Regions from separate parts of the Pseudarthrobacter sp. 1C304 genome, predicted to be linked through region 2. Evidence: riboswitches for the same ligand, from Rfam matches in the RefSeq annotation. Region 2 holds a riboswitch; each other region holds the start of a gene.
What was found. A riboswitch is a leader RNA that binds a small molecule or an ion and turns the genes downstream of it on or off. The one in region 2 is predicted to bind cyclic di-AMP.

Region 1 (4,243 bases), on a different contig from region 2:
AGGAGCCGGCCGCCTTTGGCCGGGGATTCGCGCCGGGCCAGCGCAATCTGCGCTCCGACCCCGGCGCCCAGTTCCGCCGCGGGGACCCCGGCGGCGGCCTGTTTCCGGCGCTGGACCAGATCGAAAGCGACGGACAGCCGTGCCTGACGGGCAGACATCGCAGACTTCTCGTCCTCGATTTCCCGGATCTCAGCAATCAACGCGGCACTCTCACGGTCGAAACTGTCACTGGCGGAGCCCTCGTGCCCGGCCCGGCCCGGCTGGGCGTCTTCCGGCCCCATCCTGCCCGAATCCGGCACTTCGAGGCGGCCGACGGCCACCCGCGGCACGTCCACGACCGTCCAGCCCGCCGGCTGAACTGCCTCTGGATCCCGCCTGTTCTCCATAATCCAACGCTACTTTTGACCTACGACATTTAACGACGAGCCAATCCATCCAGACTGACAGGCTACAAGCTCCGCCCGGCAGCGAGCCGGCGGGGAAGCCGGCAGGTCCCAGACCGCGGGCGGACAGGCATCACGCCACCAACGCGGTCCGGCCGGGATCCGGCAGACTCCAGGCCGCGGGTGTGCAGGCCTCACGCCGCAGGCATCACGCTGCAGGCTCCGCCCGCCTGGGATTCGCCTGGGCTCCGGCAGGGCTCCCGTGGGCAGCCGGCAGGTTCCCGACCGCGGGAAGTCCGCCGGCATGCGACAGAATGAAGAAATGAGCGATGCCGGCGACTTCATAGACACTGCGCTCCAGCGCGAGTCGTCATGGGAGCGCGCCGAGGACGCCGAAGCGAGGCACGGCGGCAACCACCGGTATTACGGCGCCTCCGTCGGGGCGGTCCGCGGCACGGTCCGCGATGCCCTCCGCCGCCATCCCGCACTGACGCACGATGACATCACTGCGCTCAGTTCCGAGTTGTGGGAGGTGCCCGTCTTCGAGCGCCGGCTCGCCGCCGTCGTCCTCCTGCAGTCCAGAGTCCGCCTCCTGACCAACACGGACCTGACGCGGATCGAGGGCTTCGTGCGGAGCGCACGCACGGCCGCGCTGGTGGACCCGCTCTCCACCGACGTCGTGGGCCCCCTGGTGGAGCGGCTCGACGTCGTCCGGAGGGTGCGCGCCGACAGCGTCCTGGACCGGTGGGCGCGGGATCCCGACGATTGGCTGCGCCGGGCCGCCCTGCTGTCCCCGCTCCGCGCGCTCCGGGCAGGTGCCGGGGACTGGCCCCGGTTCGCGCGCCATGCGCGCCTGGTGCTGGCGTCGACGTCCGGCCGGGACGTGGAGGACGACGGCGGCGCTGCCGCCGCGGAGGCGGTCGCCCGTGTGGTCGACGACATGGCCCGGCGCCGGCCCGAGCTGCATCTCTGACCCTCGCGCCGCGCAGCCGGGCCCGGGCCGGCTCAGCTCTATGGCCGGCTCAGGTCCCGGGCCGGCGCTCCACCACCGCGTAGGCCTTCCCGTCGAAGAATTCCCAATCGGTGACCACCATAAAGCCGAGCGCATCCACCCGGTCGTTGAGCACGTGCGCGTCGAAACCGCCGTCGCGCGGCTCTGCGTCCCACGTGGAAACGTGGACTTCACCACTTTCCAGGACCAGGAGTTCAGTGTTGACGCTGAAGTCCTCCTGCGGCTCGCTCCGCAGCTGGCACAGGGCGACGCAATGCCGGTTGAACTCGGGATTGTTCATGATCGGGCCTCCGCCTCGGGGGAACGGTGATGGCATCATCCTATGCCGGATGCCCTTGCCGTCGATGGGCAATCACCTGCCGGCCCGGCACCCCGCCGTTACCTCGATGTGACACTCCGTGATCATTCCGTTACCGTGGTTAAGTGCCTGTTGTTACCGAGACGGGCTCTCCCCAGCCGATTGCCTAACTCTGCCGCGGCCAGGGGATAACTCGCAGCAACGTCCGGCAGAGACGGGGAAACCACATTTTGGCCCGCTGTTCCAGGGGTCTTGGGGTGAAGCCGCACGGCCCGCAATGTTCGGGCCCGAGTGCGGCCGGGTGCCTCCCATCCGAATCCGACAGCTCACCTCGCAGGCATTGGGAGAGGCTCTTTTCAATGACTTTTAGCAATACCCGTGCGTCCAAACGCGCCGAACTTCGCAGCAAACGCCGTACCGCCGGAACCATCGGCCGCCAGGCCGCAGTCCTCGTCGCCGCTTCCGGAATGGTGCTCAGCGGCGCCATGGCCGCCAACGCAGCCGACGCGCCGGCCGAGCGCGACGCCTCCCCGGCGTCGACCGTGGACGTCCAGGGCCAGGTAGCACCGGTCATGGCGGATTCCGCAGTCCAGATCACCTTCGAGCGCCCGGCCGTCGAGACGACGCCGGCCCCCGTGGTCGAGGCCCCGAAGCCCGTCGCCGCTCCGAAGGCCCCGGCTGCACCTGCCCCGGCAGCAGCACCGGCCCCCGCAGCCAAGGCCACCGTCAAGGTCCAGTCGGCGCCCGCCCCGGCAGCAGCAGCCCCGGCCGCCGCAGCCCCGGCAGCAGCAGGCGGAGTCAACGCCACCCTGCTGGCTGTCGCGTACGGCCAGATCGGCATCACCCAGGACTGCACCGCCGTGGTGGAGAAGGCCCTGAACTCCGCCGGCATCCCGGTCGGTGACATTGGACCGATGGCCTTCATGAAGTACGGCACGGTTGTCTCCACCCCGCAGCCCGGCGACATGATTGTCCAGTCCGGCCACGTTGCCATCTACGCCGGCAACGGCCAGGCCATCAGCGGCGGCATGAACGGCGTCAACGCCACCATGACCCACCCGCTGTCCTGGCTGACCGCCACCGGCCCCGTGACGTTCGTCCGCGCCGGCTAGCAGCACCGCCATCCGCACGCAGAAGACCGGTGGATCGGTTGCCTTGGGGGCAACGGATCACCGGTCTTTTGCGTGTGCTGTGTCCGCCTCCACCGCGTACCGCAGCAGCGCCACGCCGTTGCCGAAGGTCCGGGTCTCCAGCAGCCGGAGCGGCGTGGAGGCATCCGCCTCCGCAAACAGGGGCGTGCCGCGTCCAACCAGTACCGGATGAACGTAAACCCAGTATTCGTCGATCAGGCCGAGCCGCCGGAAGGTTGCCGCGAGGTTCGCACCGCCAACGGCCATGTCCCCACCGGGCTGTGCCTTGAGCAGCGCGATGTCCTCGGCGACGACGTCGCGCACCACCTCGGTGTTCCATCCCGCCGCCGGCAGTGTCGAGGAGTACACAATTTTGGGCATGTCCCGCCAGATTGCGGCGAATTCAGCTTCCGTGGGCGTACTGGCCGGGTCCTGGTCCGCCGTCGGCCAGTAATCAGCCATCAGTTCGTAGGTCACGCGGCCGTCCAGGAACATTCCCATCTTCCGGAGCTCATGGTTGAAGTGGCTGTGCAGCTCGTCATCGACCCGGTGCCAGCTCAGGTCGTGGCCCGGTCCCTCGATGAACCCGTCAAGGGAAACCTGCATCATGACAATGGCCTTGCGCATCGGAGCTCCTTTGCTGTTCTTCCGGCAGGGGCTTTCAGAATACGGCGGGGACCGACAAGCCTTCCCCCTTGCACTCGGGCGGTACCCGGGGCAGAATGCGATAGATTTGAAGCCGCGCCGCGGTTTTGTACTTTTCAAGGAACAGAATGCCTGCGATCTTGTCTGCGGCAGCCGTTATCGCGCGCCCGACGAAGCGCCGGGAATGAGGTCGGATGAAGTCCTGGGGGCCCGGCCGGCACTACAGCAGCAGCCGGCATGCACGTGACGCCACCAGCGGTGGTCTATGGGGGGTGGCCCGGCGCCTTGGCGGGATCCGCCCGCAGGTCCTGCTGGTGCTGGTTACCGTTCTTGCACTGATTTCTGCCGCGACGGTGTACGCCACCATCCAAGTTAGGGGTTCTGCCGACGCCGGCGCTTCAGCCACCGCGTCCGCCTCACCGGGAGTGGGCGGGGAGGCCAGCCCGCTGTCCGCCACCGGTCCCACATCCACCGACGCCGCGCCAGCGGCGGAAGTATCCCCGTCAGCGGCCGCTTCGCCTACCCCCGCCAAGCCCACCATTGGGCCGGCACTCGATGCCGAAATCAACGCCGTCATCCAGGCCAACAGCGCGTACAAGGTAGGCGTGGCCCTCGTCGACATGAGCGACGGAGTGGTGCACGAATACGGCACCAAGACCAAGTTTGTCGCCGCCAGCACCGGCAAGATCCTCGCGGCGGAGGCCTATTACCACCTGGTGGAAACGGGGAAGGCATCCCTGGGAGCCAAGATGGGGGCGTCCACCGCAGGCCAGCA
Region 2 (4,243 bases):
CGCACCCACGTTCGACCACCCGGCACACCTGCGTGACGGCCGCGTCGGCCACGGGGATGCCGGGGCCGAAGCCCCCGCCGACGGCGGGAGCGCCGGCAGCGCCGCGGCGGGCGATCGTACCGCCGGCGGCACTACCACCCGGGACACCGGTACCACCGCGCGCGACGTCGGCGCCCGGGGTTCCACGGGTGGGCCGCCGCCCGCCGGGTGATAGTTTTGACCCATGCGCACTTTCGTTGTGGACCACCCGCTGGTCGCCCATAAGCTCACCGTTCTGCGGGACAAGAACACCCCGTCCCCGGTCTTCCGCCAGCTCACCGAGGAACTTGTCACGCTCCTGGCGTACGAGGCCACCCGCGAAGTCCGCACCGAACCCGTCACCATCGAAACTCCGGTGAGCACCACTGTGGGCACCGCGTTCACCAAGCCCACCCCGCTGGTGGTCCCCATCCTGCGCGCGGGGCTCGGCATGCTGGAAGGCATGACCAAGCTGGTCCCCACTGCCGAGGTCGGATTCCTGGGCATGGCCCGCGACGAAGAGACCCTGGACATCATCACCTACGCCGAGCGCCTCCCCGAGGACCTTACGGACCGGCAGATCTTCGTCCTGGACCCCATGCTGGCCACCGGCGGCACCCTGCGCGAGGCCATCAAGTTCCTCTTCAAGCGCGGAGCCTCCGACGTCACCTGCATCTGCCTCCTGGCCGCCCCCGAGGGCCTGGCCAAGCTGGAGGAAGAGCTGGCCGACGCCAACGTGACGATTGTCCTGGCCTCTATCGACGAGAAGCTGAACGAAAAGTCCTACATCGTTCCGGGCCTGGGCGACGCCGGCGACCGCCTCTACGGCGTGGCCGGCTAAGCACCCACATGGTCCCGGAGCCCGCCCGCGGCGGGCCGCCGGGACGGCGAACAGCCCTACCGTAACCCTCGCCACGGGGCTAGCCTGTGCCCCATGGACTGGAAACTCGAACTCATCTTTGTCCCGGTGTCCGACGTCGACCGCGCGAAGGATTTCTACGTCAACAAGGTGGGCTTCAACGCCGACTATGACGAGCGGCCCGCGGACGGCATCCGCTTCGTCCAGCTGACCCCGCCGGGGTCCGGCTGTTCCATCGCGATCGGTGAGGGCCTGAACAACGCCCCGCCCGGCACCGCTCCAGGGCTGCAGCTCGTGGTCAGCGACATTCAGGCCGCGCATCAGCAGCTGAAGGACAACGGCGTGGACGTCAGCGACATCGACGTCCAGGACTGGGGCCACTTCGTCTACTTCGCCGATCCCGACGGCAACAAATGGGGCGTGCAGTACATCCCCAACCGCCCCAACGGCTAGGCGGCCCAAGGGAGACGCAAGCCCAGGGAAACCGCAGAAACGCGCAGGGCCCCGGATCCAGTGGATCCGGGGCCCTGCGCAGCCGCAACGGTGTCTAGTACCAGTTGTTGGCGTAGTGGAAGTTCAGTGCGCCGCACGGCGAACCGTAGCGGTCCTTGACGTACTCCAGGCCCCAGTTGATCTGGGTCCGGTAGTTGGTCCGGTAGTCAGCGCCTGCGCTGGCCATCTTCTCAGCGGGCAGGGACTGCACCACGCCGTAGGCGCCGCTGGTGGGATTCGTCGCCGTCGTCTCCCAGTCCGACTCCTTGGTCCAGAGCTTCATCAGGCACTGCATCTGGCTGGGAGCCCAGCCGTAAGCGCCCAGCTGGCTGGCCGCGTAGGCCTGCGCGCCGGCGGGGTCGTTGACGGCAACCGGCTCAGGAGCCGGTGCCGGGGCCGCTGCAGGAGCGGGTGCGGCCGGAGCAGGGGCCGCCGGGGCGGGGGCTGCCGGCGCGGCAGGAGCTTCGGCGGGCGTCACCTCGGCGGCCGGGGCCGCGGCGGGGAGATTGACCTGGTTATCGACCCGGACCCGCTCAAAGTCGAGCTGCGTCAGAGGATCCGCCGTCGCGGCGGTGGAACTGCTGGCGGTAGCGTTGCGGGCGGCCGTCTCGGAGGCCTGCCCGGCCGCGCCGACCCCCACCAGCACTGCGCAGGCGGCGGCCACCACGGCGGCCCGGCGGCCCGTGGCCCCGAAGTTCTTGACCCACCTCGATTTTGAACGCGTCCGGGTTGATACGGGTGCGGCCGGTTCGGCGCGGTGCCGTGAACGCTCAGTGTGGGTCTTGCGTGCAGCGCCGTCAGGGCGCGAATGTGCCTTGAAGTCAGTCATGATCGCCTCTCAACGCCTGCGGAGTTAGCTGTCGGGTTCGGATGAGGTCATCCGGCCGCACGGAATCTCACGTGTCGGCTTCACCCCAAGGGTGCAAGATGCAGAAATGCCCGGGAACTCTGGGTCCCCCGCCTCTGCCTTATCCAGCGGAATCCGGGAGGCGGCAGAGTTTGGCGTACATCCGGATATGCGGCCCTAGCGATGGCCACACCCTAAAAACGGTACAGGACCCCGCCGCTCAAGTCACATTTTGGTAACGGGGATCACGGCTGCGGCGTTGCGCCTTGCGACGCCGGCGCGGCTCAGGATTCCGTCTTGGCCGCGGGTAACCGCACCGTGAACTCGGTCCGGCCGGGAACGGACGTCACAGTGACCGTGCCGCCGTGGGCCTCGACGATTGACTGCACGATGGACAGCCCCAGCCCGCTGGTTCCTTCTGCCGACGCAACAGGGGCCGACGCAACAGGGGCTGGCGCCGGCGCTGCCGGGGCCGGGGCGGCCGGCAGTCCCGGGGCCGAGCCGGCTGCGGGCAGCCGCGGCGGGCGCTGCGGCACGTGCGCCACAGGCTGCCGGCTCGGTGCCGGCGTCGTGACCGCCACGGGATTCTTCCGGGAAGCGTCCGCCCGGGTGAAGCGCGCAAACACCCGTCCCACAAACTCGGGGGCGATCCCGGGGCCATTGTCCGTCACCCTGACCACGGCGCTGCCGTCCGGAGCGCGCTGCACGCCCGTCACCACCGTGGTTCCCGGGCCGGTGTGCTTGCGCGCATTGGAGAGCAGGTTGGCCAGCACCTGGTGAAGCTGCGTCGCGTCGCCGCGGACCACCACCGGCTCTTCGGGGAGCTCAAGGTGCCAGACGCGGTCCGGCGCCATCACCTTCTCGTCACTGACCGTCTCAACCGCCAGCTGGGTGAGGTCCACATCGCTGAGTTTGAGCGGCTGCCCCTCATCCAGCCGGGCGAGCAGGAGCAGGTCCTCCACCAGGGTGGTCATCCGTTCAGACTGGCTCTGCACACGGGCCAGAGACTTCTGGCCGTCGGGGGTGAAACGCTCGGTCATCCGCATCAGCTCGGTGTAGCCGCGGATGGCCGTCAGGGGCGTGCGCAGCTCATGCGAGGCGTCCGCCACGAACTGGCGGACCTTCATTTCGCTCTCCTGCCGCGCCTGCAGGGCATTGGAGACGTTGTCCAGCATCAGGTTCAGGGCATGGCCCACGCTGCCCACCTCCGTGCCCGGATGCGCAGCCGACTCCGGCACCCGGACAGCGAGCGCCACCTCCCCGGCGTCCAGCGGCAGGCGCGAGACCTGGGTTGCCACCTCAGAAAGCTGATCCAGCGGCTTCATGGTCCGGCGGATCAGGGCCGTTCCGGCCAGGCCGATCACCAGCAGACCGCCGGCGGACACGATCACCATGGTCCACACCAGGGAAGCCAGTGTGTTCTGCCGGTCCGCGAGGGGGAGGCCGGTGATAATCACGTCGCCGTCGGGTGCCTTCGCTGCCACCAGCCGGTAGGCGCCGGCGGACAACGTCCTGTTGAGCGGTTCGCTCCCCGGGCTGAGGCCCAGGAGCGCTTCGTCGTCCTCGTCGGTGAGGGGTTCGCGGGTTCCGTCCTCGGCGAGGAACCCGGAGCTGCGGACCGAATCATCATCGATCCTGGCGTTGAGCGTGCCGATGCGTGCCTCGAGGGGGTCGGCGCGGCCGCCGGAACGGCCAGAGTCGCGCGCGCGGGCCGCCGCCTGCAGCAGCTGGTCGTCGAGCTGCCGGGTCAGGAAGAAGTCCATGGAGGCGTAGCTGACAATCCCTACCGCACCGCAGATGGCCACCAGCAGGGCCATGGCGACGAGGACCAGCCGGGTGCGCAGGTGCCAGGTGGACGGATTGCGCCAGTCGGGCCCGGGGGGTCGGACGGCGCCGGGGTGGTGGGGCACGGATCAGTCCGCCGGTTTCAGGACATAGCCGGCGCCCCGCACGGTGTGGATCATCGGCGGGTGGACGGCGTCGACCTTCTTGCGGAGGTAGGAGATGTACAACTCGACGATGTTGGC
Region 3 (4,243 bases), on a different contig from region 2:
TCGGCGCTGAGCTTCCGGCCCAGGGCGCCGCGCAGGGCGACGGGTGCGGCCGGGATGGGTGCCGCGCAGTCGAAGGCGAGCTGCCTGGCTTCCTGCCAGGTGTGGGCGAGGTGCCGGTGCGCCGTGGGTTCCTGGTCCGGAGCGCCCGGGCCTGCGCCCGCTGGCTCAACGGCAGCGGGGTGCGGGGCCGGGCCCTGGAATTTGTCCGCAAGGGCAGGGTTTGCCTCCGCCGGGCCTTCGGCGGCAGGCTCGTGCCCCGCGGCAGCTGCACTGCCGTGAGGGGGAACAGGTGTCATGCGTCGGGGACTTCGCTGGCCGCGTAGTCCTTCGCCAGTTTGCGGGCCACGTCCATCGCGGCCTGCATGGAGGCAGTATCCGTGGCCTTGCCCGAGCCGGTGGCAAGGCCCGCTGCGAAGCCGGCGATGAAAGTGGTCAGGGGCGCGGCGGGGCGCACGATTGAATGCGCTGCCACTCCCGCCAGGGCCAGGACCCCGTTGACATCAACCTCGATGCCTTCCAGCTCCAGGGCCTGCAGCAGGGCGCGGCACCAGTCTTCCAGCGTTTCATCCTGGCTTTTCACTGTTTGCCTCCAAGGTCGATTTCAGCTCGGACGCACCGGACGCTGAGCCCTGTCCGTGGATGTCTCCACTGTGGACGCCGGGCGGTCCGGTAACCCCGAGTGCGGCGGCATCGTCCCAGGTGTCCACATCATCCGTGGACCCGCCGGGGACACCGACTTCCCGCACGTCCAGCCTAGCAAGAAGGGCGAATACCGAGGCGTCGACGAGAGCACCGCGCCGGTCGGCGTCCAAAACCTGCTGTTGTAGCACGGCCGTGCCATATAGGCCCAGCAGCGGCTGCCGGCGGCCGTCGGCCGACACTGCCATCAGCCCGTCGCCCGGCGGACCCTCGGCGGCGGTTTCCAGCAGCGCCCGGACGGCGGTTTCCGCGCGGGGCATGTCGCAGGCGAGAACCAACGTGTACGGGGCAGGGGCGCGGTGCCGGTCCTGGGCACGGCGGGCCAAAGCGGAAAGGCCAGCGGCAATCGCTGCGGCCGGGCCGGTGAAGGGCGGGTCCTCCCGGCAGGCCAGCACACCCTCGGGCAGCGTTCCCGGGTCGGGGCCCACGACGGCGACGGCCGAAGCCCCGCCGGCTGCCTGCAGGGCCCGCTCCAGGAGGGTGGCGCCGTCGTGCATCAGCGCGGGCTTGGGCACGCCCCCCAGCCGGGAGGAGCGGCCTCCGGAGAGGATGACGGCATCAAATTCCACCGGCCCAGCCTAACCCGTGCTGGCTTGAACAGCCGGGCGGATCGATCTGCCGGGCAGCAGGTTCCGGCGGAGGGGCGTTTCAGGCGGCAGATTCGGGCAGCAGGAACGGGTCCCACGCCGGCGTCGGTTTCTCCAGTTCCTTGATCTGCCAAGTGGTGCCTTTGGGTGGCGCGGGACTGAAACCAAGCTTCCATCCCATTTCACCGGGCGTGTGGTCACCTTTGGCGTTGTTGCACCGCAGGCAGGCGGCAACAAGGTTTTCCCAGGAATCCGCCCCTCCCCTGGACTTGGGCTGGACGTGGTCGATGGTGTGGGCCGCTTTGCCGCAATACGCGCAGCGGTGCCCGTCCCGGCGGAGCACACCACGGCGGCTGACCGTAGTGACGGTATTGTACCGGGGCCTGATGTAGCGGTTGAGGAGGATCACCGAGGGCCGGCCCAGGACGTCCTGCGGTCCGACGACGGGGTCGTCGCCTTCCGCCACGACACTGGCCTTTCCGGTCAGCACGAGCACCAGCGCCCGGCGGAAGGTCACTACCGCCAGCGGCTCATATCCAGCATTCAGAACGAGAGTGCGCATCCGCATACCTCTTCACGGCCGCACCCGCCAGGGGCACGAGGGCCGGCTGCCCTCTGCATGGTCGGGCTATGGATCGACAAAACAAGAGTAAACATGGAGATGCGGTTTCGCCGAATATTTTTTTCCGGCTGCGGTCACTGTCTGCTGAAGTTCATGCCCCGGCAACGCAAAGGACCCCTGCCAAAAGGCAGGGGTCCTTGGGTGTTGCTGGGGGTTCTTTAGCCGCCGACGCGGATGAAGACCGGGCCGGAGCCGACGTTCACGCTCTGCAGGGAGGTGGTTCCGCCGTTCCAGCCGCCGTGCACGGCCATGCCGTTGCCAACGTAGACAGCGATGTGGGCCAGGCCGGAGCCGCCGTTCTGGTAGTAGGCGAGGTCGCCTGCGCGTGCCTCGCTGGCGCTGACGGTGCGGCCCAGGGACAGGTAACCTGCCGGCCAGCCGTGGTAGTTGATGCCGGCCGCGGCCAGGGCGTTGGTGGCGAGTCGGGTGCAGTCCTGGCCAACGCCGATCTGTGCGTAGGCAGCGGCGGCGATCGTAGCGCCCATGCCGCTGGCGACGGCGGCCGGAGCCTTGGTGCCCGCTGCGGCGGCGGTGGCGGTGGCGGCGACCTTGGTGCTGGCGGTCTTGGCGGTGTTAGTCGTGTTGGCCGCGGGAGCCTCCTGGACCTTCACTACCGGCTTCGGGGCCTCGACGACGGGAGCCGCGGTGGTGGTGACAGCCGGCTTCTCGTAGGAGATGGCAATGGTGGAAGCAGCCGAGATGGTCGCGGGGGCGGCCGACTGGACCTCGAGCGTGGACGCCGAGGTGGATTCGCGCTGGACGTTGGCCTCAGCAGCGTTGGCTGCGACACCGCTGGTCAGGACGAGGCCTGAGGCTGCAGCGATAACGGCGGCCTGGCGGCCCATGCCACCGGCGTTGTCGCCGACAGCCTTGGCAATGACAGCAAGCGAGTTGGTCTTGGTGACCTCGGCGCGGTGCCGTGCGTTTGCACGAGTAGTCATTAAGTTCTCTCTTTCGTGATCCTGGGTCCGCGCTTTTCAGGCGCGGGCTGAGGACGCTCCGGCATCTTGGGGGTACGCCGGATCGCCCCTGAAATGGGTTACTTAGCGAAGGGTGTACTGCGAAGACGCGCCAAAAGCGGGAACTGCGTGCAGGTGCATGGCCTGCGGGCCGGACTCAACAGAGATAGAGGCGGCGGTGTGAGATCCGGTCCGGGCGCCGGCAAGGGCGTTCCGGGTTTCGGACATCAGCGGGCTCGAAAGAGCCGCGCAAGCGCGGTGGCGCGCAGCATTGTGGCGTGAAGACACGAAAGTAGCCTCTCCCAATGCCTGCGAGGTGAGCTGTCGGATTCGGATGGGAGTCACCCGGCCGCGCTGCTTCCTGGGAAGCTTTGCGACTTAACCCCTAGGTCTTCTTGCGAAGACCAAAATTGGTTCCCCCGCCCCTGCCAGACGATGTAATGCGAACGGACCTTGAGCGGTGGCAGAGCTAGGCAATCCACTCAAGAGCGCCAACTTCGGAAAAGTTGGCGTGGGTCAAACGTACAACAGTTGGGGCTCAATGTCACATTCAGATCACGGCGTGTCACAGAAGTGCGAGAGCGTCCGATCAGCTTTGTTAGAGCCAGCCGGTCGGGTCAACGACTTCGCCGTTGACCATGACTTCGAAGTGGAGGTGGCAGCCGGTGGAGGCGCCGGTGGTGCCGCTCATCGCCACAACCTCGCCGCGGGAGACCTGCTGGCCCACCTTGACGGCGTCGGAAGACAAGTGGTTGTAGGTGGTCTCGAGGCCGTTGCCGTGGTCAATCACTACACGGTTGCCGCCGCCGTAGGGGTGCCATCCGGTAAAGGTCACGGTGCCGCTGGCAGCCGCAACTACGGGGGTACCGCACTGGGCGGAGTAGTCCTGGCCGCGGTGGAACTCGCCGGAACCGCCGGTGATGGGGCTGACCCGGTAGCCGAAGGGCGATGCAGTCTTCAGCTGGGCCAGGGGCGCACCCAGGCTGCCGGCGGAGGCCGCCCGGGAGATCGAATCCACGGACTGCGCGCTCAGGAGCTGCTTGAGCTTTCCGTCCGGATCACCCTGGGTGGTTACGGCTGTGCGGTTGAAGTCAATTTTTGCCTCGCCGGCCGTGACGTCGGGCTGGACTGCGGCCGAAACGGACCCGGCAGATCCGGCGTCCGTGGCCATCACGGGTCCCGTGGCGGGGACGGTCACGGTGAGGACCAGTCCCGTGGCGGCGAGGGCGATGCCGGCCTTCTGCCCGACGCCGCTCGCGGCGGCGAAGTCAGTTACCTGGCGGAACGGGCTGCGGCGGCCCCTGCGCTCATCACGGTGCGCGTCACGTGGACGGTCCGCCATAATGGCGACGACCGGGCGCGGCTCCGGAGCGGGA

Region 1: linked by a shared signal. The riboswitch ahead of ACTWQD_RS08730 (NlpC/P60 family protein) and the one ahead of ACTWQD_RS03760 (hypothetical protein) in region 2 are both predicted to bind cyclic di-AMP.
Region 3: linked by a shared signal. The riboswitch ahead of ACTWQD_RS13115 (NlpC/P60 family protein) and the one ahead of ACTWQD_RS03760 (hypothetical protein) in region 2 are both predicted to bind cyclic di-AMP.

What each region holds. Positions count from the first base shown of each region.
Region 1 covers NZ_JBQQCH010000003.1:253,325-257,567, reverse strand. The annotation lists gene ACTWQD_RS08745 (DUF222 domain-containing protein) at 1-386, opposite strand, end outside; gene ACTWQD_RS08740 (DNA alkylation repair protein) at 706-1,356, shown strand; gene ACTWQD_RS08735 (hypothetical protein) at 1,406-1,675, opposite strand; cyclic di-AMP (ydaO/yuaA leader) riboswitch at 1,878-2,047, shown strand; gene ACTWQD_RS08730 (NlpC/P60 family protein) at 2,053-2,805, shown strand; gene ACTWQD_RS08725 (dihydrofolate reductase family protein) at 2,863-3,450, opposite strand; gene ACTWQD_RS08720 (serine hydrolase) at 3,663-4,243, shown strand, end outside.
Region 2 covers NZ_JBQQCH010000001.1:790,082-794,324, forward strand. The annotation lists gene ACTWQD_RS03745 (phosphatase PAP2 family protein) at 1-211, shown strand, start outside; gene upp (uracil phosphoribosyltransferase) at 224-859, shown strand; gene ACTWQD_RS03755 (VOC family protein) at 953-1,330, shown strand; gene ACTWQD_RS03760 (hypothetical protein) at 1,425-2,198, opposite strand; cyclic di-AMP (ydaO/yuaA leader) riboswitch at 2,197-2,357, opposite strand; gene ACTWQD_RS03765 (ATP-binding protein) at 2,501-4,126, opposite strand; gene ACTWQD_RS03770 (response regulator transcription factor) at 4,130-4,243, opposite strand, start outside.
Region 3 covers NZ_JBQQCH010000006.1:163,899-168,141, forward strand. The annotation lists gene ACTWQD_RS13095 (molybdopterin molybdotransferase MoeA) at 1-296, opposite strand, end outside; gene ACTWQD_RS13100 (DUF6457 domain-containing protein) at 293-580, opposite strand; gene mobA (molybdenum cofactor guanylyltransferase) at 564-1,268, opposite strand; gene ACTWQD_RS13110 (HNH endonuclease) at 1,348-1,848, opposite strand; gene ACTWQD_RS13115 (NlpC/P60 family protein) at 2,067-2,849, opposite strand; cyclic di-AMP (ydaO/yuaA leader) riboswitch at 3,160-3,329, opposite strand; gene ACTWQD_RS13120 (M23 family metallopeptidase) at 3,466-4,243, opposite strand, start outside.